2 regions of the Thermosediminibacter oceani DSM 16646 genome follow, and region 1 is predicted to be linked to the other one. Evidence: riboswitches for the same ligand, from Rfam matches in the RefSeq annotation. Region 1 holds a riboswitch; the other holds the start of a gene.
The links. A riboswitch is a leader RNA that binds a small molecule or an ion and turns the genes downstream of it on or off. The one in region 1 is predicted to bind S-adenosylmethionine.
Positions count from the first base shown of each region.

Region 2: linked by a shared signal. The riboswitch ahead of TOCE_RS09025 (homocysteine synthase) and the one ahead of TOCE_RS11055 (methionine ABC transporter ATP-binding protein) in region 1 are both predicted to bind S-adenosylmethionine.

Region 1 covers NC_014377.1:2,190,533-2,202,944, reverse strand. The annotation lists gene TOCE_RS11100 (aminotransferase class I/II-fold pyridoxal phosphate-dependent enzyme) at 1-586, shown strand, start outside; gene TOCE_RS11095 (small, acid-soluble spore protein, alpha/beta type) at 734-928, shown strand; gene TOCE_RS11090 (outer membrane protein assembly factor BamB family protein) at 1,081-2,322, shown strand; gene murI (glutamate racemase) at 2,383-3,204, shown strand; gene TOCE_RS11080 (dicarboxylate/amino acid:cation symporter) at 3,347-4,597, shown strand; gene TOCE_RS11075 (asparaginase) at 4,710-5,720, shown strand; gene TOCE_RS11070 (Asp/Glu racemase) at 5,717-6,319, opposite strand; gene TOCE_RS11065 (MetQ/NlpA family ABC transporter substrate-binding protein) at 6,392-7,228, opposite strand; gene TOCE_RS11060 (methionine ABC transporter permease) at 7,262-7,915, opposite strand; gene TOCE_RS11055 (methionine ABC transporter ATP-binding protein) at 7,908-8,942, opposite strand; SAM riboswitch class I at 9,012-9,128, opposite strand; gene TOCE_RS11050 (glycine betaine ABC transporter substrate-binding protein) at 9,192-10,112, opposite strand; gene TOCE_RS11045 (ABC transporter permease) at 10,150-10,791, opposite strand; gene TOCE_RS11040 (betaine/proline/choline family ABC transporter ATP-binding protein) at 10,816-11,919, opposite strand; gene TOCE_RS11035 (GntR family transcriptional regulator) at 12,014-12,412, opposite strand, start outside.
Region 2 covers NC_014377.1:1,789,221-1,801,632, forward strand. The annotation lists gene TOCE_RS08980 (GerMN domain-containing protein) at 1-14, opposite strand, end outside; gene TOCE_RS08985 (DUF2179 domain-containing protein) at 86-595, opposite strand; gene TOCE_RS08990 (N-acetylmuramoyl-L-alanine amidase family protein) at 661-2,265, opposite strand; gene TOCE_RS08995 (redox-sensing transcriptional repressor Rex) at 2,471-3,142, opposite strand; gene TOCE_RS09000 (Na+/H+ antiporter NhaC family protein) at 3,315-5,003, opposite strand; tRNA gene TOCE_RS09005 (tRNA-Ala) at 5,168-5,243, opposite strand; tRNA gene TOCE_RS09010 (tRNA-Val) at 5,265-5,340, opposite strand; tRNA gene TOCE_RS09015 (tRNA-Ala) at 5,350-5,425, opposite strand; gene metX (homoserine O-acetyltransferase MetX) at 5,638-6,759, opposite strand; gene TOCE_RS09025 (homocysteine synthase) at 6,781-8,055, opposite strand; SAM riboswitch class I at 8,127-8,241, opposite strand; partial or broken gene TOCE_RS12945 (transposase family protein) at 8,449-9,263, shown strand; gene TOCE_RS09035 (rubrerythrin family protein) at 9,299-9,853, shown strand; gene lepB (signal peptidase I) at 9,889-10,413, opposite strand; gene TOCE_RS09045 (N-acetylmuramoyl-L-alanine amidase) at 10,494-11,222, opposite strand; gene TOCE_RS09050 (MFS transporter) at 11,389-12,412, opposite strand, start outside.

The DNA of each region.
Region 1 (12,412 bases):
CGTAGTGGGAAGGGAAGTGGAAGGCACCGAAGGGTGCTTCGCCTACGATCCCACCAAACTTGCCATAAACGTGCGCGAGCTGGGGCTTTCCGGCTTTGAAGTCGAAAAGATCCTCAAGTACGAATACCACATCCAGGTGGAGCTGTCGGACCTTTACAACGTGCTGGCGGTTGGCGCCATTGGCGACAACGAGGAGAGCCTCACAGCCCTCGTCAATGCAATCAGGGATATAGCTCAAAAATACGGGCGCAAGAACGTCATCAAAATAGCTGCCAGCCTGCCGGAAAACCAGGAGCTGGTGGTTTCGCCCAGATTCGCCTTCTACAGCGACAAGAGGGTGGTGCCTCTGGAGGAGTCCGAGGGCGAGATAAGCGCCGAAATGCTGATGGCCTACCCGCCGGGTATCCCAATAGTATGCCCGGGCGAGCGCATAACCGCGGAAATAATAGAATACGCCAAAGCTTTGAAGGCCGAAGGCTGCCACCTGCAGGGCACCGAGGACCCGGAGGCCAACTTCATAAAAGTGCTGGCCGACCGGGAAGGCATGGAAGTTAAGTATTACCGCACGGTCGGACAGGCAAGATGAAAGTCTTAAAGCCTCTCCAGGATTGAGAGGCTTATATCTTATATATTTAGAAAAAAATGGATATTATGCTTGATTTTTTGCAACATAAATTTTTGTGTTAAAATGCAATATAATAGTGTGCGTAAAAAATTTTAAGGAGGGAGTTTTATGGCCCGTCGACGCGGCGTGATGTCTGAGGCCCTCAAGTACGAACTTGCAAAAGAAATGGGGGTGGCGGATATCGTCGCGAGAGAGGGCTGGGGCGGCGTGTCTTCCAGAAACTGCGGCAACCTGGTAAGACTTGCCATTGAGCGAGCCGAGAGGATGCTCATGGAAGACTACGCCAGAAACAACACCCAATAACGGAACTCCCGAAAAAGGCGCACAACCAGGGTTTTTTAACCCTGGTTTTCTATTTTTCACCAAATAATTTATCAATGAATAAGCTAAGAGTATGGGAAAAAACTTGCGTCAAAGGCTGGATGCACGTTTTCCGGCCGGAAGGTGGTGATAGCGTGAGGCTGCCTCAGGTCGATCTGGGCAGCAGGGAACTTAAAAAAAAGAAGCCTTACATCAGGGGCACCGATGTAAGGCGGCTGCAGCAGGGCCTAAAGTGGTTGGGCCTTTACTGCGGCAGGGTGGACGGCGTATTCGGGCCGGAGACCGAGCGCGCCGTTAGGATGTTTCAGCACCATTTTAAAGATAAACCCACCGGTATCGCCGGCGAAAAGTTTTTTAAGATTTTGAGCGAAATTGAAAAAGGCGGTGCCGGCGAATGGCTAACGTACCAGAAGGATTTTTGCCATACCGGTTACGCCCCCGTTCCCCTGTCAAATAATCTAAAAGTCTCGAGAATACGAAAAATACAGGAACCGGTGAGCCTCAGCGCCCGCAGGAATGTGCTTTATATCGCCGCCGGAGGTTACCTTGAAGCCTTGGACCTGCAGAAAAGAAAAGTGCTCTGGAGAAATAAGGATTTCACACCCCTCTCATGCGCTACGGTGACCTCCGACTTTATTCTGATTCCCGCCGGCGAGCTGGTTGTGGTCGACGCCCATTCCGGCAAAATACAAAATAAGATAGACCGGGATCACTTCGCCTCCCCGGTGGCGGTATGCCGGGGTATCATCTACGCAGCTTCAACCGGCGGATCGATTTACGCCTTAGACGGAAGGGGAGAGACGCTCTGGCGCTACAGGACCGGCAGCGCCGTATGTTCGCCCCCGGCCGCGGCCTACGACCTGGTTTATTTCGGCTCTTACGACCGGCACATTTACTGCCTGGACGGAAAGGGCCTGCTCTACTGGAAAGCAAGGACCGCCGAACCGGTCAAGGACCCGACGGCGGTCTTCGAGGGCAGAGTATTTGCGGTAACCCGGGATGCGGGCCTTTACGCCTTAAACGCCCTCACCGGTCAAATCCTGTGGAAGAAAAAGTTTGCGGAGGAAATAATGCCGCCGGCTTTTTGTAAAGACAGCTTGATAACAGTAACCTTAAGCGGCATAATCATGGCCCTGGACCCCAACGACGGGAGGTTGAAGTGGGAAAAAGAAATAAAAGCCGCTCCCACAATGCCGCCCATTGTCTGTAAAGATGCGGTATTTATAGGAACCGACTCCGGTCTCTTTGCGCTGGACCCCGCCGGGCGGGAAGCGAAGACATACTTCGAAGGGGAAAAAATAACTTGTCTTGCTCAGGCCCGGCTGAACCTTTACGTGGCCACCGGGGACTCCTTATGGGAGCTTTCGCCGTTGTAATCATTTTATTTTTGGTGTAAACTGTAAATATATTTACAGGCATGCAAAGAGGTGGGAACGATGGATACAAACGAAAGGCCCATAGGAATTTTTGATTCCGGTATCGGGGGCCTTACCGTAGCGCGGGAAATAATGAACCATTTGCCCGGCGAGAACCTGGTGTACTTCGGAGATACGGCGAGGGTTCCATACGGCTCCAAGTCAAAAGAGACCATAACCCGATTTGCCTTCGAGGGCGTCAATTTTCTCATGAAGCAGGCAGTGAAGATGATAGTTATCGCCTGCAACACGGTGAGCGCTACCTGTCTTGACGAGCTCCAGCAGGCCGTGCCGGTGCCGGTGGTGGGGGTAATAGAGCCCGGTGCCAGGGCGGCCGTAAACGCTACAGTTAACGGCGTAGTGGGAGTTATAGGCACCGAACGGACCATCAACAGCGGGGCGTACATAAAAGCGATTCACCGTCTCAACAGTAGCATAAAGATTTTTTCCCGGGCCTGCCCCATGTTCGTACCCCTGGTGGAAGAGGGATGGCTGGACAACGAAGCCGCAGTTTTTGCCGCCCGCACTTATCTGGGGCCGCTAAAAAAAGAGGGCATAGATACGCTGGTTCTGGCCTGCACCCACTACCCTCTTTTGAAACCCACCCTTAGAAAGGTGATGGGCGATCAAGTTTTTTTGGTGGATTCCGCCATGGAGACGGCCAGGGAAGTGGCCCGCTTGCTCCGGGAGAAATCCCTGGCGAGAACCGGAGGTGGTCCTGCAACTTACCGCTATTTTGTGAGCGACAATCCGGCAAAATTTAAAGAAGTGGGGGAAAGGTTTCTCAATCGCTCCATCGACCCCATAAGCGTCATAGACCCGGAAACGGGAGCGGGTAGATAATAACGACAACTTTAAAGTCTTTTCAATGAAGACCCCCTTAGAAAGGTTTTAAAAATAATTCTCTGGAAATTGAGGATTTTGCTTAAATTGTGATATAATAATTATTATATTATATGAATATTAATGAAGGGGGGTTTTTATTATGGGTTTTAGATCCTGGTACGGCAGGGTAAGCCTTGCCAACAAAATCACCATTGCCATGATTCTCGGCGCACTCATAGGTTTTATTGTGGGGCCCGAAATTGCGGTCCTGGAACCGATCGGAACCATTTTCATCAGGCTCTTAAAAATGGTGGCTTTGCCTGTGATATTCTTCTCCATCACCACGGGGGCCTCTGGTATCGTTAACCTGTCCAGGTTCAAGAAAATAGGGAGTATTTTCCTAATGTACTGGGCCTTATCCACGTTGTTGTCAGCTGCTACGGGTTTGACGTGGGCTGCGATAATCAAACCCGGCGCAGGTATCAAGCTGGCGGAAAAACCCGCTGAATTTGGTCAAGTTGATATCCTGCAGGCGTTTGTCAAATGGATTCCCGACAACGTGGTAGCGGCCTTTGCCAACTACGAAATGATCCAGGTAGTAATTCTCGCTATCCTTGTCGGCATCGCCGCAGCTTTCATGGGCGAGACTGATGCGGGCAGGTTCATGAGGAATTTCTTCCAATCCGGTGCCGAGCTTAGTATGAAATTAACGAGCATGATCATGGAATTCACCCCATACGGCGTCTTCGCCCTGATGGCGGCCATTACCGGGACGACGGGTACCACTGTTCTCGGGTCCCTTGCCAAAATGGTGCTTACCCAGTACATTACCTACGCCACGATCATGTTTGTGATTTACCCGTTGATACTGATCTTCTATCTAAGACTGAACCCGATTCAATACTACAGGAACGTATACCCGGCCATGGTGGTAGCATTCACCACCTGTTCTTCCGCCGCTACGCTTCCGGTTGCCATGGAAGTCAGCAAAAAGCGCCTCGGTGTGCCTGAAGATATGGTGAACCTCATCATGCCCATTGGGGCCGCAATTAACCAGCACGCCATAGCCGCCGAATTGCCGATCTACGTCCTTTGGGTTTCTCAGATGTACGGAATGGAGCTCACACCCGTTACGCTGGTAACGACGATTGTCATGGGAATGATATTGGGGTCCGGAGGCGCCTCGGTGCCCGGCGGAGCTGTGGTGCTGGCGGCGACTCTCCTGCAAACAATGGGCCTGCCCATGACCGTCGTACCCTGGATAGCCGGTATATACAGGCTTATAGACATGCCCAACACCATGCTCAACGTCGTCGGCGATCCCTTGGGTGGTGTGATCGCGGCAAATGCACTGGGCGAACTGGATAGGGATATATTCTACGGGAAGAAAAGAGTAGATGAGACAAAATAAAGTCAGGTCACCTTTGCGGTTTAAAGATAGCGAAATAATAAAAAAAAAGCCGCCGGTTACATCCGGCGGCTTAATTGCGGTATAATAGATTACAAAAAGGAGGTAATCGGGCTTGAACGGACAAAAGAAAAAGATTGCGTTTCTTGCCACGGGCGGCACCATCGCATCGGTCCCCGGCCCCGAGGGTCTTAGGCCCGCCTTCACCGAAAGGGAAATGCTGGAGCTGGTGCCGGGCCTTTCTTCACTTGCCGACATCGAGGGCAGGCTGATAATGAACATAGACAGCTCCAACATGCAGCCCGAAGACTGGGTTACCATTGCCCGGGAAGTCGAAAGAACGCTTTTTGAATTCGACGGCGTGGTGGTCTCCCACGGCACCGATACCATGGCCTATACTTCGGCGGCTTTGACATACATGCTTACATACCTGAAGAAACCGGTGGTGCTGACCGGCGCCCAAAAGTCCATAGGCGAGGAAAACAGCGACGCCGGGAAAAACCTGATGGACAGCTTCAGGGTGGCTGCCTCCGGCAGGCCCGGAGTCTTCGTGGTGTTCGACGGCAGGATAATCTTCGGCGACAGGGCTGCAAAGCTGAAGTCCAAGAGCTTCGACGCTTTCCACAGCGTTAACGCCCCTTTAGCCGGCAGGGTCGTGGGGGACATCATCGAATGGGACGAGGAGGCCCTCGCCGCCGAAGCAAGGCGCATTTCAGAGGTTTGGGATTTGCTGGCGCAAAAAGCCGGAAGGAGCCGGGAAAAAGCAGCCGGTGGGCCGGTGGCCCTCTGCGGCGAGCCGGACCCGAGGGTGCTTCTCATCAAGCTATACCCGGGCATAGAGCCCGAAGTGCTGCTCGTAGCAAAAGAAAAGGGATACCATTCGGTGCTGATCGAGAGCTTCGGAGCCGGCGGCGTAACCTTCCGCAATCCCCGCAACCTGCTGCCTGCCATCCGGGAGCTCATCGATTCGGGTATTACCGTTGCAGTCACCACCCAGGTGCCCTTCGAAGGGGTGGACCTCACGCTGTACGAGGTCGGAAGGAAAGCACTAGAGGCTGGGGCAATATCTACTGGAACCGATACCCGGGAAGCCGCCCTGGTTAAATTAATGCTGAAGTGTATTTAACCTGCAAAAACCGGATCTCTTAGCATTTCCTCCGCCGGGTCGATGACGGGCGCGCTAAATATTTCTTCAAGCTTTTCTTTCAAATAGGGCAGATGGGTGCAGCCCAGAACCAGCCCCTCCGGGTTGAAGCCTTTGAATACCAGATCCGCAAGATCGAATTTTTTAACGATAGTTTCCGGGCGTTCAAGGTTTTCAATTGCAACGATTACCGGCAGCAAGGAAACGCCGATGATCTGAATTGCCGGGTTATTCTCGTAAAGGATTTTTTCAATGGTCTGGAGGCACCGGCCGTTGGCTGCCCAGACCACCAGCCTCCTGTACCTTGACGCCAGGTTGCGGTATACTTGAAGCGGTGTTACAATATTGACAGCTGAACATTCATGCTTTACAAGTTCGAGGTCTATTGCCGCCGAAAGGGAATTGCAGTAAATCATTACATTTTTTATATCAAGTTTTTGGAAATCGCCTATGATGGCGATCACTTTTCGAGTAAGAGCATCAGCATTCAGAAACTGGAGCATGCTTTGTTCTTCGGGGTTTGAAGCGGCAGGTTTCCCCACCGCTTCAAACCCCCTTTTTCTTATGAAATCGACCCCCATCTTTGTATCTAGCGGGGTGCCGGCGATAACGCCGAAGGCGCTGTAAAGCACCGACAATGAAATCACCCCGCCTCAAAAAGCGGGCACGACGGCGCCCTGGTACTTCTCCTCGATAAATTTTTTGACTTCCGGTGAATTCAGGGCTTCGGCCAATTTTTTGAGTTCGGGCCTCGATTCATCACCCTTGCGTACCGCCAGTATGTTGACATAGGGGGAATCCGCCGATTCGATAAAGAGCGCGTCTTTAGTGGGTACAAGTCCCGCTTCCAGGGCGTAGTTGGTGTTTATAACCGCCGCATCCACATCCGGCAGTACCCTCGGAAGAGTGGCGGCTTCGAGTTCGGAGATCCTGATATTTTTAGGATTTTCGGCGATGTCGGCTACCGTGGCTTTGATGCCGGCATCCGGCTTCAGCTTTATTAATCCGGCCGACTGCAGGAGCAGCAGGGCTCTCCCGCCGTTGGTAGCGTCGTTGGGTATGGCAATGGTAGCTCCTTCTTTTAACTCGGCGAGGTTTTTAATCTTCTGCGAGTATATTCCCATGGGCTCTATATGCACTTTAGCAATATACGTTAAATCCAGGTTATGCTCGTTTGAAAAGTCCTCAAGATACGGAATGTGCTGGAAGAAGTTTCCGTCCAGCTCTTTTTCCGCCAGCTTGAGGTTGGGCTGCACATAATCCGTAAACTCCACGATCTCCAGGGTGATCCCCTCTTTTTCGAGAATGGGTTTTACCACATTTAGAATCTCAGCATGGGGTACCGGTGAAGCGCCTACTTTTATTGTGGTTTTTGCATCGCCCCCCTGACTTTGGGACTGTCCGGGAGCGGTCCCCTGTTTCGCACCGCAACCCGCCACCAGGGCTGCTATTAGGCCCAGTATTAAAACCGTTGCCAGAATCTTTTTCATGCCAATCTCCTCCCTGTTTGAAAATTATAGGATTTACCGGTTTTTAGAAAGCCTTTTTACAAACAAATCTCCCGCAACCTGGATAAGCTGTACCATAACAACCAGAATCGCTACGGTGTAAAGCATGATATCGAGCATAAACCGCTGATATCCGTATCTGACTGCCAGGTCTCCCAGTCCACCACCTCCTATTACGCCTGCCATGGCGGAATATCCCACCAGATTTATGGTGGTTATGGTAATTCCCGCGGCTATTGAAGGCAGGGCCTCCGGAATCAGCACCCTTGTTATTATCTGAAAGGGTGAAGCCCCCATAGCCTGGGCCGCTTCAATGACGCCGCGGTCTACCTCTCTCAATGCCGTTTCGATGAGCCTGCCCATGAAGGGAATGGCCGCCACCGAAAGGGGAACGATGGCCGCGGTGGTCCCTATGGCCTTTCCTACCAGCCAACGCGTGAAAGGTATGAGCACTATCAAAAGTATTACAAAGGGCACGGAGCGAAAGATATTAACGACGGTGCCCAGGATTTTGTTTAAAAGGCCGTTTTGCAGTATCTGGCCCCTGTCGGTCACCATCAGCAGGACGCCCAGCGGAATCCCGAAGAACGTTGCTATGAGCACCGACACCGCCACCATGTATACGGTCTGCCATGTGGCTAAAAGCAGCAGATTGAGAGTTTCAGACATTTTCAACCACCTCCACGTCGAGCCTCAGCTCTTTCAGGTATTTTAGAGCCTCGCCTACTCCGCCGTTCTTCCCCCGCAGCTCCATCACGAGAGTGCCGTAGGGGGTACCCTGGATGTGGTCGATATTTCCGTAGAGTATATTCGCGTCTACGTCAAATTTTCTTACGATATCGGATATGACGGGCTGAGCAGTGATTTCCCCGAAAAAGCCGACTTTGACAATCTTCCCTTCCAGGTGCCCGTGGTTCAGGTTCCTGATCCTATCTTTTAAATCTTCGGGAAGTTGAGATAAAGTGATGGATTTCAGAAAATTGCGGGCGGTTTCCGTCTTGGGGTTTGAAAATACTTCGAGAAGGGGCCCCTGTTCCACCACGCGGCTTTTTTCGATTACTGCCACTTTGTTGCAGATTTGTTTGATGACGTTCATCTCGTGAGTTATCAGCACAATTGTGATTCCCAGCTGCCTGTTGATATCTTTCAAAAGGTTCAAAATGGATAGAGTCGTCTCCGGGTCCAGGGCGGAAGTCGCCTCATCGCAAAGCAGGACCTTTGGATCGTTGGCCAGGGCCCGGGCTATGCCCACCCGCTGTTTCTGACCGCCTGATAGCTGGGACGGGTAGCTTTCCGCCTTATCGGAAAGCCCCACCAGTTTTAAAAGATTTTCCACTTTTTTGTTGATCGTCTCCCTGTCAAGGCCCGCAATCTCCAGGGGGAAGGCCACATTGCCCCGGACGGTCCTGGATGACAACAGGTTAAAATGCTGGAATATCATGCCTATTTTTTTCCGCATTTCCTTCAATTCGTTGGGGGAAAGCCTGGTCATCTCAACGCCGTCTATCTCTATCGAGCCGGACGTGGGTTTTTCGAGCATATTGATGCATCTTAGCAGGGTACTCTTGCCGGCGCCGCTGAGGCCTATAACACCGAAAATATCGCCTCTTTCTATGTCCAGGTTGACGTTGTCCAGCGCCCTGACATTCCCCGAAGCCGAGCGGTAAACTTTTGTCAGATTTCTGATGCGGATCAATAAAGACCCTCCTTTCCCAAAATGAAAATAAAAAACCCCCTTCTGACAGCGCGAAGAGGGTTGAAAATCCTCTTATCTGCCAGAACTTAACGTTCTGCTGGAATTAGCACCGCTGCAGCCGGAAAAATTAGGCTGCCGGTTGCCGGGTTTCATCGGGCCAGTCCCTCCACCTGCTCTTGATAAGAGTTTTTTATTCACTTTTGTTGATAAAAATATTAACATGGTTTTTTTGTCCTGTCAATGCTTTCTTTAAATCAATCCTTTTTCTTTTAAAAATTCCTTTGCTACTTCTGCCGCCTCCTTACCTTCTCCATCGACCAGGTAATTTAACTTCTGCATTTCTTCGTCGGAAATCTGGCTGGCCAGTTGGTTAAGAATATCTTTCAACTGGGGATATTTTTCCAGAACATCCTGCCTGATAACCGGTGCAGCGTAATAGGGAGGGAAGAAATGTTTATCGTCTTGAAGTATTTTTAGATTGTGGCGGACCAGTAGACCGTCGGTGGCAAAAGCATCGATCACTTGAACTTCATCGTTGGCTATCGCCGTATATCTTAGCCCTATATCCATGGATTTTGTTTCCTTAAATTTAAAACCGTATTTTTCTTTTAACCCCGGATAACCGTCGGGTCTTTCCATAAATTCCATTGTACCCCCAAGTACCAGCTGATCGCTAATCTTCTCGAGGTCCGAAAAGGTTTCAATTTTATGTTCTCTTGCAAAATCTTCCTTAACAGCCAGCGTAAAAGTGTTGTTAAAGCCCAAGGGCTCCAGCCAAACTATATTCCACCTGTCTTTGAATTCTTTCGCGACCGTTTCATAAGCCTTGTCAGGATCGGTTATGGCTTCCATCCCGAGGATATTTACCAGACCCGTTCCGGTGTACTCAACATAAACATCTATTCCGTTATTAGCACCGCCCCTTTTTAGTGCTTCAAAACATACGCTGGTGCCGCCGAGATTCATTTTCCTTACTACCTTAAGGTCGGTATGGGCTTCGATCAAATCAGCTACCATATTACCCACGATGATCTGTTCGGTAAAATTCTTTGACCCAACTACGATGGTATCGCCGGAAGCCCCCCGTCTCGCTCCACCACCCAAACCGCAAGATGCGATCAAAACCGTAATTAAAACAGCCGAAATTCCCATCAGTAAATTTCTCTTCATAAAATCGCCTCCCCACTCATTTATAAAAGATTGAATTTTATCTTATTCCCTTTGGGGTGACCGCTTTTTCCAAAAAATAGAAAATTTTATCTATCGCCAGGGCTAAAATCATCGCCGGCACGGCACCTGCCACGATCATACGGCTATTGACCATAGATATTCCTCTGTATATAAGCTGGCCGAGGCCGCCCGCACCAATCAATGCCGCCAAAGTGGTGAAACCTACAGCCATTACGACTGCAATTCTGACGCCTGCCATGATAACGGGTAAAGCCATCGGTATCCGTACCATAGTCATCAACTGCTGTTCGGTCATGCCCATACCCAAGCCGGCCTCAACGATGGCTTTATCTATACCAGTGAGGCCCGTATAAGTGTTCTTTACAATCGGCAGCAAAGCATATGCGGAGACCATGACTATCGAGGGAGTCGATCCGATTCCAAAAATCGGCACCAGGAACCCCAGAAATGCCAGGCTCGGTATCGCCTGAACCGCGTTGGCTAATCCCAGGATAAAAGACGAAATTGATGGGAACCTTGTCATCAGAATGCCCAGCGGTACCCCTATGGCTATGGCAACCACTATAGCTATAAAAGACAGTTGAATGTGCTGTCCGGTCAAAACTATAATATCGTCCATTCTTTCGAGCATGAAGTTTATATATTCTGCTACCGGCATCTTAGTTTCACCCTCTCTATTCCTTTAATTCCCACCCAATACATTCACAAAGGTGCTTCGGGTTATCAAGCCCTTGAGTACGTTATTTTCATCCACTACGGGGACATAACCTATATTTTTCTGTGACATCAGCCTCAACACGTCTAAAATCGAATCATCGGGTTTTACTGTGAAAACATTACGAGTATAAATTTCCTCCAGCTTTTTAGCTTTATCCCTACCGGCTCTTATGTCTTCGGCTGTAACTATACCTAGAAGCCGGTTCTCCTTATCAACTACGAGAATACTATCAACACCGCTCTCACTCATGATCTCGACAGCCTGCGCCAGAGTTCTGGAAGGTAAGGTTTTAACAGGGTTGGTGATCATTATATCTCCTGCCATTACGTATTCGGGCTGTTTCCATATGCGCTTTTTGCCTATAAGATTTTCCACAAAATCATCGGCAGGGTTTCTCAATATTGCTTCGGGTGTGTCAAACTGCACCACCGTACCTTCCTTCATTATACAGATCCTATCGGCCAGTTTTAATGCTTCGTCTATATCATGGGTTACGAAAACGATGGTTTTATGAAGTTTTTGCTGTAACTCGTAAAGCTCATCCTGCAGCTGGGTTCGCGCAATGGGGTCGATAGCGCTGAAAGGTTCATCCATTAAAATAATATCCGGGTCTGCGGCTAAAGCCCGGGCAACACCTATCCTCTGTTTTTGGCCGCCCGACAGTTCCGTTGGGTACCTGTCCATAAACTTTTCCGGGGGCATGCCTACGAGATCCAAAAGTTCCTTTACCCTTTCGGCCCTCTTTTCCCTGGGCCATTTTTTAAGCAGCGGTACCAATTCTATATTCTGCCTCACCGTCATATGAGGAAAAAGACCTATCTGTTGAATGACATAACCGATATTCCGCCGGAGTTCAATGACATCCATTTCGGATATGTCTTTGTCATTTATGTAGATTCTACCGGAAGTGGGTTCGATCAATCTATTTATCATCTTTAAACAGGTGGTCTTCCCGCAGCCGCTGGGTCCTATTAATACGACAAATTCGCTGTCTTTTATCTCCAGATTTATTTCCTTGATTATCTCGGTATCCCCGTACTTTTTAGTGATATTTTCAAATCGGATCATCCTATCCCCACCCCTTCCGTTTAGTGACAACTTATATTATACTATATGAGTTGTCACGCAGTCAAATATGCGCCAAATAATAACACCCCATATTTTATGGGGTGTTTAAGAATTCATCGGTTTTCTTTAGGACATCCTCATCTCCCACCAGCACCAGAAAATCTCCTCCTTTTATTTGGAAATGGGGTCCCGGTGAGAGAAACAGCTCTTCTCCTCTTCTAACGGCTATAATTGTGGCGCCGGTATTTTCCCAAAATTTCAATTCTGATATGGTTTTTCCCACCGCCCTGCTTTCTTCATTCACCCGAACCTCCGCCGGGTTAAAGGCGTTGATATTTCTCAGCCTGTTGGCATACTCAATGGTCTTTAATAAAATTAGCTCGAACCTTTCGTCCAGCCGCCTTCGAGCTTCCAGGAGCTCGGTTAACTCATTTCTAAGGGATTCCAGAGTTTGCTTTTCGTTGAAACGGTCTACGTATTTATACGCGGCCTC
Region 2 (12,412 bases), 400 kb from region 1:
ACCCTCTTGGGCATAAAACAACCTCCTCTTAAAGTATACATCTTAATTAATATATATTTAAGAAGAGGTTTTTTATGCCTGAGGGTCACTTTGCCTGTTTAAAGTATCCCCCTTTAGCCGACTTCATATCCATTATGGTGATAAATGCCGATTCGTCCTCGCTTTCTATGAGGTTGATCAGAGCCGGAACGTTTTTTCGTGCCAGATATATGACGAGCACGTGACGTGTTCCTTCTTTTCCCATGCCCTGAAGCATAGTTACACCAAATCCCCGGCTCCTGATTTTTTCTGGAAGTTCGGGGTTCTGCGTAATGACCTGTACCGTTGTGAGGCCGAGAGCCAATTTTTCTTCCAGCAGGCTGCCAACGTAATTGCCTGTGGCGAAACCCAATGCATAAGCAATCAGGTTTAATGGGTCGCCCAGTTTCCCTACAACCTGGTTTAAAGCCGTTATGTAAATAATCACCTCAAAAAAGCCCATTACAGCCGCCTGCATCCGGTGACCCCTAACAACCATCAAGGTTCTTAACGTTGAAAGAGAAACGTCACAAACCCGAGCGATAAAAATGAATAAATAGCCTAGCAGTGGAGTCAAAACTCAACCCCCTTATCGAGATTCAAGTGTATCATATCAAACCCGGGTTTTTGTGTCAACAAAGTTTATTGACCCGAAAGGTAATTGAAAATGCCTTTAAATATTCCTTCGGCGGCCTTTTGCCTAAACGCCTCCGTCCGCAGTAGCCCAAGGTCGTGGCTACTGCTCATGAAAGCGACTTCCACCAGTGCTGAAGGCATCTTGGTCTCCCGGATGACTACCAAGTTGGGCCTTTCTATCAGGCCCTTGTCCGGAAGGCCCAGAGTTTCAACAACAGCTTTATGGATGGTCTGAGCAAAAGCCTTCTTTTCCGGCGTCGGGTAGTACAGGGTCTGGGTCCCCGAAATTGCAGGGTTATTGATGGAATTATTATGAATGCTTACGAACAAATCTGCCCCCGCTTCATTTGCAATACCTGCCCTGGTGTACAGGTTTACGTAAATGTCGGTCTCCCTGGTCATCAGCACTTTCGCCCCGTTTTCTTCCAGGAGCTTTTTTAATCTAAGAGCGATATCGAGGTTCAAATCTTTTTCGTTAACCCCTGAATATACTGCTCCGGGGTCCGAGCCGCCGTGGCCAGGGTCAATCACGATGATCCTGCCTTTGAGAGGGTTGCCGGTGGGAGAAAAGTTCACCGTGATGTTACTCCCGTCTTTATAAACCTGATAATGGACGTCCGTCTTCAGGTCGAAGACGACCCTTACTGTATCGGGGTTTGTCGAAAACTGGCTCACCCGCACGCTTTTAACGTAGTCATTCTCGGGTACTTCGGGCGCTGATGCCGAAAGCCTTGCGCCGAATATATCCAATACCAGCCTGTAATCGCCTTTTTCCGGCGTGCCGAGGGTGAAATGGTTGTATTTAGCGGGCCCCAAAGTCCTCAACGTGGCGATAAGGTCTTCTCCTCCCTCGAACTCTATACCGGTGAGGGCATTTCGAAAGACTATTGCCAAAGAGTTCTGCCCATCCATTCTTAAAATATCGAAGGAAACTCCTTCTTTAATTTCTACCACAAAACGGCTCGCCGGAGACTCTGTTTCCAAAACTTCCGCAATTACCCTGTCCACATAATTGTCGTGTACATTCAAGATGTTCTTATTGGTCTTCAATTCGGCCTTTATGTCGACTACGACCGCGTTTTCTGCCTCCGACTGGGCCACCGAATATTCCAGAGGCACGTTGCCTTTTATCACTACGGCCGGGACTTCGTTTACAGTACTATACGAAAAATCCAGAATCTGGGGAGAATACTTGATTACATCGACCCTTCTTCTGACACCGTCCCAGGACACTTTTGCCCCCAGCGATTCTCCTATAAACCTCAGGGGTACCATGGTCCTGTCTTTAATTATCATTGGAGGCACGTCTAGTGTGACCGGTGTTTGGTTTATAAAAGCCTTGGTATCGTTTATTTTGAGAACTATCAGCGTCTTTCCAGAAACCACTCTGACGGTGCGCTGTACGGCGTCCCAGTGGACAGCAGCACCAAGATTTTCGGAGATCACCCTCAGAGGTACCAGAGTCCTGTCTTTGTAAATTATAGGCGCCACGTCGGATACTATCTTTTTCTGGTTAATGTAGATTTCGATAGGCTCCGCAGGTAGAGCCGCATATACGGTGGTGTGCAAAAAAAGTATCGCTAAAAGTGCGATAGCGATTTTCTTAAACATGCAAAAAACCTCCTGCTGTTTGTTAGTGCGAAGTAAACTCCTTTTGTCTACTATAACAAGTTTCGACTTTAAAACCCTAAATCCTCCTCAAATTATAAAACGTAACAGAAATGTAAAAAAACCGGATATTTAAATCCGGTTTTCATATATTCATCCAGGGAAGACGGCCTATTGACTCACCCAGTCAACGGCAAATTTTTATTCTTCATGAATTTTTCTGCGTTGCAATCCGCTCCTTCACCCTGCTCTCATTCATCCTGTAACTTAAAGTTAAAAGGCTGTCGAGGAGGAGCACGTTTTCCACGATTACCCCGGGACCGGCTTTAACTTCGATGGGGGCGAAATTCCATATCCCTTTTATCATGGTTTTACTCAAAGTATCAGCTACCTCCTGGGCGTTTTCCCGGGGCACAGTGATCACCGCAATGTCTACTTCGTTTTCATTTATAAAATAAATTATATCATTTATGTCGTGTACAGGGATGCCACGGATACTTTTTCCAATAAGGTCGGGATTCACATCAAACAGAGCCAGAATTTTAAATCCATGCCGTTCGAAATCACCGTAACCGGCAAGGGCCTGTCCCAGTTTACCGGCCCCTACGATCACCATCTTATGTTCAGTATTCAGCCCTAGAATTTTCGCAAGCTCATTATACAGCTGTTCGACATTGTAGCCGTAACCCTGCTGACCGAATTCTCCAAAATTATTCAGATCCTGCCTAATCTGAGAGGCTGTAAAACCTAGGATACGACCCATCTCATGGGACGAGACTCTTTCGACATTTTTCTGCAAAAGCTCGCCCAAGAATTTATGGTATTTGGGAAGTCTTCTTATTACGGCAAGCGATACCTTTTTGATCTCATCTGATGCCATAGTATCCTCCTGTTTGTAAACAGTTACACAATTATACAGTTATAATATAACACAATAATATATGCATGTCAAAATTTTGTTATTTTTGTTCAAGATTCGATCCAAATTAGGTCCAAAGCCTTCCCAAAATCATAAAGGGGGTTCCTCCAGAGGAGAACCCCCTTTCCCTGCGTTATAAATCCTGACCTGCCGGCAATGTCTTCTGCAATGTCTTTTGAGGTTCTTCGATGACCTCTCCGCCCCACACCTTGTGCATAATATAAACCACGCCGAAGAACATTACTATCGTTATCAGCCATACAATAATCGGGTGGTCAAAGAAGCCTAAAATCAAAAATCCTATAGCAGAGGTGATTGCAGCGGTGAGGGCGTAGGGCAGCTGGGTGTTTACGTGTTCTATATGCGGACACGCGCCGCCTGTCGAAGACATAATCGTGGTATCGGAAATCGGAGAGCAGTGGTCCCCGAAAACACCTCCGGAAATTACAGCCGCCACGCACGGCAGTATATTAATCTTCATAGCCACTGCCAGAGGTATGGCTATCGGGATCATTATGGCCCATGTGCCCCAAGAAGTACCGGTTGAAAACGCTATAAAAGCGCTTAAGATAAAGAGGGTAAAAGGTACTGCCCATGCTGGGAAGGTTTCGGACATGATGCTGGAAACATATATCCCCGTTCCCACTTCTTTACATATGCTGCCTATGGTCCAAGCCAGTGATAGGATGAAAAGCGCCACCGTCATCGACTTTGCTCCCTGTATAACCGCTTCCATTGAATCCTTTAGCCGTACGACACCTCGGACCGAATAGAAAACAGCCGTAAGGATCAGGGTTATAGTGGCTCCCCAGACGAGGGCTGTGGCCGAATCGGAATTCATCACTGCCTGGAAAAAGCCGGCTTTGCCTTCAAAAAACCCACCGGTGTAGGCCATACACAGCAGCATGATTACTATCAATCCTACTAACGGACCGACCATGTCTATCGCGGAGCCCTTTTCGGATTTTTCCATGCTCTCGAATTCGTCTCCCGGCGGGGTTTTCGTGATGCTTGTATCCCAGAGGCCCTCACCGGAAAGAGCCCTGCGTTCCGCCCGGGCCATAGGTCCGTATTCCAGATTGGTAAACGACGTAACCAGGACCATAAGCACAATGAGCCACGGGTAAAAATCGTAAGGGATCATCTGCATGTATACGGTGTAGGGGTTCAGGTTCAATTTGTACTGCTCAAAAAGCGGCATCATGAGGGATGCCACATAGGCGACCCATGTGGAAATGGGTACAAGGGTGCATACAGGCGCTGCCGTGGAATCGATAATGAACGAAAGCTTTGCCCTGGATACCTTGAATCTGTCGGTTACCGGCCTGAGAGCTGTACCCACGGTCATACAGTTGAAGTAGTCATCCATAAATATCAATACTCCCAGGATCCAGGTTATGAAAAGCGAGAGGCTCCTGCTTTTTATGTTTTTCTCGGCCCAGCGCCCGAAGGCTTGGGGGCCGTTCGCCCTGGAGATCATGCCTATTATAGAACCCAGGAGCATTATGAATACGAGCACCCTGAAGTTCCAGGATGGGTCACCAGCGGTGTTGATAAGGGTTTCCATCGCCTTCTTAAAGGCCTCAATCACGTTTCCTCCGGTCAGGGTCATGGCGCCCACCATAATACCGATCACTAGGGAACTGAGCACTTCTTTCGTGATTATTGCAAGACTGATGGCTATGACCGGTGGTAGCAGCGACCAGAACCCGTAGTGCTCGGGTTTTTCAGCTCCTTGCCCTCCGTCTCCGAAGACCGGTATGGCAAACGAAAGTATTATAAGAATTACAATACACCAGACAATTCCTCTACCTCTCCTCACGGTTAATCCTCCCCTATATCCGAATTATCTCTGCCGGTTTTTCGGCATGCGCTTAATATTTAGCGGATTACTTTTTATTTTAGCAATATCAGGCGATAATTGCAATATAAAAATTGAAAAAAAAAATAAAACGCCGGAAAACCAGCGTTTTTTGTACAAAATTTTGGTGGAGCTAAGGGGATTCGAACCCCTGACCTCTTGAATGCCATTCAAGCGCTCTCCCAACTGAGCTATAGCCCCACTAAAAGAACTATTTTATTTTGGTGGGCACGGCAGGGATCGAACCTGCGACCTCTTGAATGTGAGTCAAGCGCTCATACCACTGAGCTACGCGCCCGCATATTTTTGGTGGAGACGATGGGATTTGAACCCACGGCCTCTACAATGCGAATGTAGCGCTCTCCCAGCTGAGCTACGTCCCCACTTTTCTCAGCTGAGCACCACGCTCGAGGCTTAACCTCAAACGCAAGATTTATTATACCCTAAACTTTTAAAAAATGCAACCCCTTATGTCCTAAATTCGTGGTTATTTTTATAATAATTCACCTTGTAGATTATCGTCACTAGTAGAATTAAGTTTAAGACTACCCCTTTGTCCTCCGGCGAGAATGGGGATTTGGGTGCAATGCCCCCATCAGACCAACGGGGATTCATTTAATAGGGTTTTTGTGCGTGTATTTTTAAGGATTTCCCTTACAATGGGAGCCAACTGGTCGAAATCCACCAGGAAAGCATCGTGGCCTTGATACGATTTTATTTCCCTGTATTCTCCGTACCCGCCGGCCGTATTCAACCGCTGGATAAAACTCCGCATATCGACAGGAGGATAAAGCATATCTGTATCTATCCCAACCATAAAAACCTTTGCTTTTATCCGCCTCAGAGCCCTTTCCAGCAAACCGTAAGGCTCCGCTATGTTATGGCGGTTCATAGCCTTCAGCAGGCAGAGGTAAGTATTTGCGTCGAAGCGGTTGACAAAAATTTCTCCCTGGTGTTCGAGGTAGCTTTCCACCTGAAATAGTCCCCTTTCAGGGTCCATTTTTCTGGAAAACCTACGCTTGAAAAGTTCGTCACTTTTGTAAGTAAGGGTGCCAATCATCCGAGCAAGCATAAGACCTTTGACCGGCTGACCGGAGGAGTAATAATTCCCGTTTCTCCAAAGGGGATCGTTTTCTATAGCCTTTATACCGGCGTAATTGAAAGCAATAGCGAGGGGAGAAAGTTCGTGTGTCGCGGCTATAGCCACTACAGTTTCCACAGAATCGGGGAAGGTCACCGCCCATTCGAGAGCCTGCATGCCCCCCATGGAGCCGCCGATTGCCATCCTCAATTTTTTTATCCCCAGGTTATCCAGCAAAATTTTTTGTAATCTCACCATATCCCGTATATTTATGGGAGGAAAGCCTATGCCGTAGGGAGCCTTGGTTCGTGGATTAATGGAAGTGGGACCGGTGGTTCCGCCGCATCCTCCCAGCACATTGGAGCAAATGACAAAATATTTATCCGTGTCCAGTGCCCTGCCGGGGCCGATCATCGGGTCCCACCAGCCGGGCTTTGGGTCCCGGCTGGTGTAAAACCCTGCCGCGTGGGCGTCTCCGGTTAAGGCGTGCAGCACTAGGATGGCGTTATCCCTTTCCCGGTTTAACCGCCCGTAGGTCTCATAGGCCACCTGAAGGGCATCGAAAGTATATCCGCTTTCGGTAGTAAACTGAATCTCTTCTTTAGTAAAGGAAAAAAACCGCTTTTTAACGATCATGGCCATCCTCCCTGGGGAAAATTAAATAGCGGCAAGGCCTCTTTCCAGGTCTTCCAATATGTCATCAATATCCTCAATGCCGATGGAGAGCCTTATCATATCGGGAGTAACCCCTGCGGCCAGCTGCTCTTCCGGGTCGAGTTGCTGATGGGTGGTACTGGCCGGGTGTATCACCAGAGACTTTGCGTCGCCCACGTTTGCAAGATGAGAAAACAGCCTCACGTTTTCTATGAATCTTTTGCCTGCCTCAAGCCCGCCTTTAATTCCAAAAGTTAATATGGCACCGGCCCCCTTAGGCATGTATTTTTGAGCCAGCGCGTGATATGGGGACTCCGTAAGCCCCGGGTAATTGATCCAGGCCACTTTCGGATGATCTTTTAAAAATTTCGCTACTTTTTGAGCATTTTCCACATGGCGCTGCATTCTCACGTGGAGTGTCTCCAGGCCCTGCAGCAGTAAAAAGGCATTGAAGGGGCTGATACATGCTCCCATATCTCTGAGGAACTGGGTTCTTGCCTTGGCTATAAAGGCGGCTTTTCCGAAGACTTCGGTATATACTACGCCGTGGTAGCTGGGGTCCGGTTCGGTAAATTCGGGGAACTTGCCATTTGTCCAGTCGAACTTCCCCGAATCGACAATAATCCCCCCTATACATGTGCCGTGCCCGCCGATAAATTTCGTGGCAGAGTGCACCACTATGTCGGCACCGAATTCAAACGGCCTGCAGAGGTAGGGCGTAGCGAAAGTATTGTCCACAATAAGGGGTATACCCGCCTCGTGGGCTATTCTTGCCACTTCTTCCACATCCAGAATGTCTATCTTCGGGTTGCCGATTATTTCCCCATAAAGGGCTCTGGTCCGGGGTCCTATTGCCTTTCTAAAATTAGCCGGGTCCCGGGGGTCAACAAATTTTACTTGTATGCCCAGCCGTTTTAATGTCGATGACAGCAGGCTGTACGTCCCGCCATACAGATTGCTGGAAGAAACGATTTCATCGCCGGCCTTGGCGATACTCATTATGACACCGGCTATGGCCGCTTGGCCGGAAGAAAGCGCGAGTGCCCCCACACCGCCTTCGAGAGCGGCAATACGTTTTTCCAGCACATCCTGAGTGGGATTCGAGATGCGGGTATATATGTGCCCTTCCTCTTTCAGGGCGAACAGATTTGCCGCATGTTCGGTGCTTTTGAATATATAGGAAGTAGTCTGATAGATGGGTACCGCCATGGAACCTGTAACGGGGTCTGCCTCCTGTCCGGCGTGAACGGCCAATGTGTTGAATCTGAAATTTGTCATACATGATCCCTCCTCCGGTTTTGTATAAAAAAAACCCCCTTCGATAAGAAGAGGGTTTTTTGACCGCCTTCCTCTTATCTCTCAAAACGCTTAACGTTTTGCAGGAATTGGCACCATTTTAGAAGCAGAGCTTCTAACGGTTGCCGGGTTTCATCGGGCCAGTCCCTCCACCACTCTTGATAAGAGGTTTTTTAACCTTAATAATATTCAATTTTTTTGATTATACCAGTGGATTAAACTGCTGTCAATATAATTTTTGTAGTTATTTGTAGATGAGCCAGAGTTTCGTTCGCACTACTTTATTAAAGTAAAAAAGACATTACAAAAGGTGGGTATCTCTGGGGCATTATGGATATGGCAGAACAAAAACCCATTAAGCATGTACACCACCCAATGATATTATACCAAAAACTTAAAGCTTCGGGTAATCCCCAGGCTATCGCTCAAATTACTATCTCTTTGCTAGAGTCCCATTCCATTAAGGAAACCGCTAAAATTTTAGGTGTTTCTACAAGATGGATCCATAAAATAGCAGAGCGTTTCAGGCTTTCAAACGGCGATATATCGGCCTGCATCAAAAAACGAGGCCCTAAATCTCGCATGCCCAACAGGACGCCTGAGCATATTGAAAATTTGGTCGTTGCTTTGGCAAAAGAAACTAAATGGGCTCTAAAAGACTGGCTCTATTTATTAAAAATACCTTTAATGTTAATCTTTCTCCTTTTACTATTCGAAACATAAGAAGGCACTATGGTATACGTTGCCGTAAATACGGACAGTTAACGGTTCCCGCCACTTTGCAGCAGATTTCTCTACTTTTGCAGTTCTGGCAGATCGATGTAAAGTATATCACCGATCAGTCGGCTCTGCCTCCAGAAGCTTATGCCTCTATTTTTAAAAATAAATTACCTCTTTATCAGTTCACTGCTATTGGTATTTAAAATAAGGTTGCGCTTTAAAAACATGAATGGAATGACTGACTCCTGTTGAGGCGTTAAGGTTTTATCGCTGCTTATCATGCTGCAATTGGTTCTATGCCTGTAGTTGTTTTGGATCAGCTTTCTAATTACGCTTCTTTGCTTTTTGATATCTCTTCTTTGCCTTGGGGTAACCTACCCAGAAATAAAAAACTATTGAACGAAACTATGGCATATCACACTCGGGTAGAATATAAAGGGAGTGATGACTCATATGAATTTAATAGTTAACACTTGGCAACTATAAATTTAAAGGAGGTATAAAAATGCCCGTAAAAAATGCAATGACTGCGGATTTTCTACGTTCCGCCTACGGCGGAGAAAGCATGGCTCACATGAGGTACCTGCTGTGGGGGGAGATAGCAGAAAAGGAAGGATTCAAAAACATCGCGAGACTCTTTGAAGCTATATCCTATGCCGAAAGAGTGCATGCCAACAATCATTTCCGTGAGCTCGACGGAGGAATAAGCGATGCCACGGTTGCTGCCGGTGCCGTTTTCGGCGTCGGGAAAACTGTTGATAACCTGCAGGGCGCGATTAACGGCGAACTACACAAAGTAGAGCAGATGTATCCCGTCTACCTAAATACTGCCCGGTTCCAGAATGAAACGGGGGCAGAAAAATCTTTCCATTACGCGCTGGAAGCAGAGAAAATCCACGCTAAACTATTCAAAGATGCCCAGAATGCCGCAAAACAGGGCAAGGATATAGAATTAAAAGCTGTTTATATCTGTCCGGTGTGCGGCTATACGGTCCTGAATGAGGCCCCGGACAAATGTCCGATATGCGGAACAAGTAAGCAAATGTTTAAAGCGTTTTAAAAAATAACAGCCGTGCGAATGAATTCGCACGGCTGTTATTTTAATCTACCTATCCTGCCGGGAGGCCATATACGGTATACGGCCTTCCCGATCACCAGCTTTCTGGGTAGGTATTTGTTTTCCCAGAACCTGCTGTCTTTAGAATTATTCCTGTTATCCCCCATCATGAAATAGTGCCCCTCCGGCACCTTATAAGGCCCGTAACTGCCTATCATGGGCTCGTTTATATATGGCTCATCTACGGGGCTGTCGTTTATGTACAGCTTCCCGTCCCTTATCTCCACTACATCGCCGCCCAATCCTATCACACGTTTGACATAGGGCTGCCTGGGATCATCCGGGTACTTGAAGACTACGATGTCTCCCCTCTTTATAGGTTCGAACCTATAAATATATTTATTAACCAGAATTCTGTCGCCGATATTGATAGTTGGTATCATAGAACCCGTCGGCACTATCATGGGCTCAAAAATGTATGCTCTTATGGCAAGGGCTATGACCAGCGCAAAGGCTATAGATTTTATCCAATCCACGATCTCTTTTTTCAGTTTGTCGTTCATTCGATCACCCGCGTACATAATGCTTTTTTTTTTATTATAACGCTTTATTTATTATAACACAAAAAAATAAAAAAAGAACATCAAAAATATTCCCTTAGCGCCCGTTCGATGGCGCTAGATAGTTTATACTGAAAATCTGCGTTTTGCAAAAGCCGCCGGTCAGCAGCGTTTGTCATAAATCCCAGTTCTACTATAACCCCCGGAACTCTGGCATTGCACAGCAAAAAAAGCGAAGAGTTGGCGAAAGGTCTTCTCTTCCTGACTTCCTGTCCCGCCGATTTATATGCTTCTTCCAGTTGAGCTTGTATTAACTCGGCGAGCCTCTTACTTTCTTCATCTTCTATGTAATAAAAGACCATCGGGCCCCGCGTTGCCGGCGAACCCCTTTCAGCATTTACGTGGAGGCTGAGGTAAATGTCCGGTTTAACTTCGTTGATTATGTCCACCCTTGCGATGAGATCCCTTTTGTGGCGGGAATTACTCTTATTGTTCCTGTGATCCAGGGATTCGTCTTTCGTGCGCGTCATTACCACCTTCGCCCCGCTCTTTTCCAGAACGCCTTTCAGTTTGGTGGCCACCGCAAGGTTTATGTGCTTTTCAAGAGTGCCGTCTTTGTGATATGTCCCCCCGTCTATGCCCCCGTGACCCGGGTCGATCACCACGGTTTTACCGGCCAGTGGGGATCGCGCCCAAAAAACCGGCAGTACCCGGTTCGCTCTCCCAAAGATTAAAAAGGTTACCGCCGTAAGAACAACAAATATAACTGCAGAACCCTTAATCCGGAAAATTTTCCACCAGGATGCACTCATAACTATCCCCCTTTTTGCGCTCGTTACTAAAATATTTACAAAAAGGGAGTTATATGAGTTCTCTTTCAAAAATTTTTACGCATATCTTTGCGGCAACGGCACTCCGAATTAAAAAAAATATGGGCCGTAATAGGCCGTATTTTTTAATTAGAGGGTTCTGCGCTGCTTAGCGGCTTTTTTCAGTTTTTCGATTTTCATCGCTATAAGTCGATTTTCCCCTTACCGAGGAAGCCAGCATGCATAAGAGGTCGATAAACGCCGCCAGAAAATACGCATCTCTTAAAGCCCTTATAAAAGCAGCGTCCAGCAACGCCTGGCCCGAATAGGGAAGAATCGTCATGTAGTAACTGTTACGAGCCGAAAAAAAGCCGCTTGCAACGGCCACTCCCACTACCATACCCACGTTTCTCATGGTGGCCAGCACACCTGACGCCACTCCCTGGCGGTTCATGGGCGCACTGCCCATAACGGAACTGTTGTTAGGCGTCTGAAAAAGCCCGTTACCTATTCCGAAGAGCATCAGCCTCCAGACCACATCCGGTGTACCGGAGTCAAGTCCAAGACCGCCCATTAAAAAAAGTGCTGCCGCGCATGTAAAAGCACCCATGGTGCTGAGGAGCAAGGAACCCAACCTATCGGACAGCATGCCGCTCAGGGGAGCTACAAAAAGCACCGTCAAAGGAAAAGCAGTCATTATACCGCCTACCTGGCTGGGTGAAAAACCCGCACGGTCAAGGTAAAAGGGCGTCAGGAAAACCATTATGTACTGGGCTGTAAAATTGAGAAGACAGCTCAAATTCCCGGCGGTAAACGTGCGGTTGGAGAAGAGCTTCAGGTCCAGCATCGGATCTTCTGCTCTTTTTTCGTGCATTACGAAAGCCGCTAAAGACACGAGCGATATCACAACCAGCGAACGCGCATATAACGATGACCAGCTCAGTTCCTGGCCTTTGCTGATGTAAAGGAGCAGCGCCGTCAAAAAGGAAAGGCCCAAGACAGCTCCAGGGACGTCAAATTTTGCATGCTTAAGGCTCTGACCGGCGGGAAGAACCTTTTTCGCCCACAGGTATCCCCCGATTCCTATAGGTATGTTTATTAAAAATATTGACCTCCAGCCCAGTGCATTAAGCAGAAATCCCCCTACAGAAGGACCTATTGACATCCCGGTTGCTACTGCGACGGCATTAAAC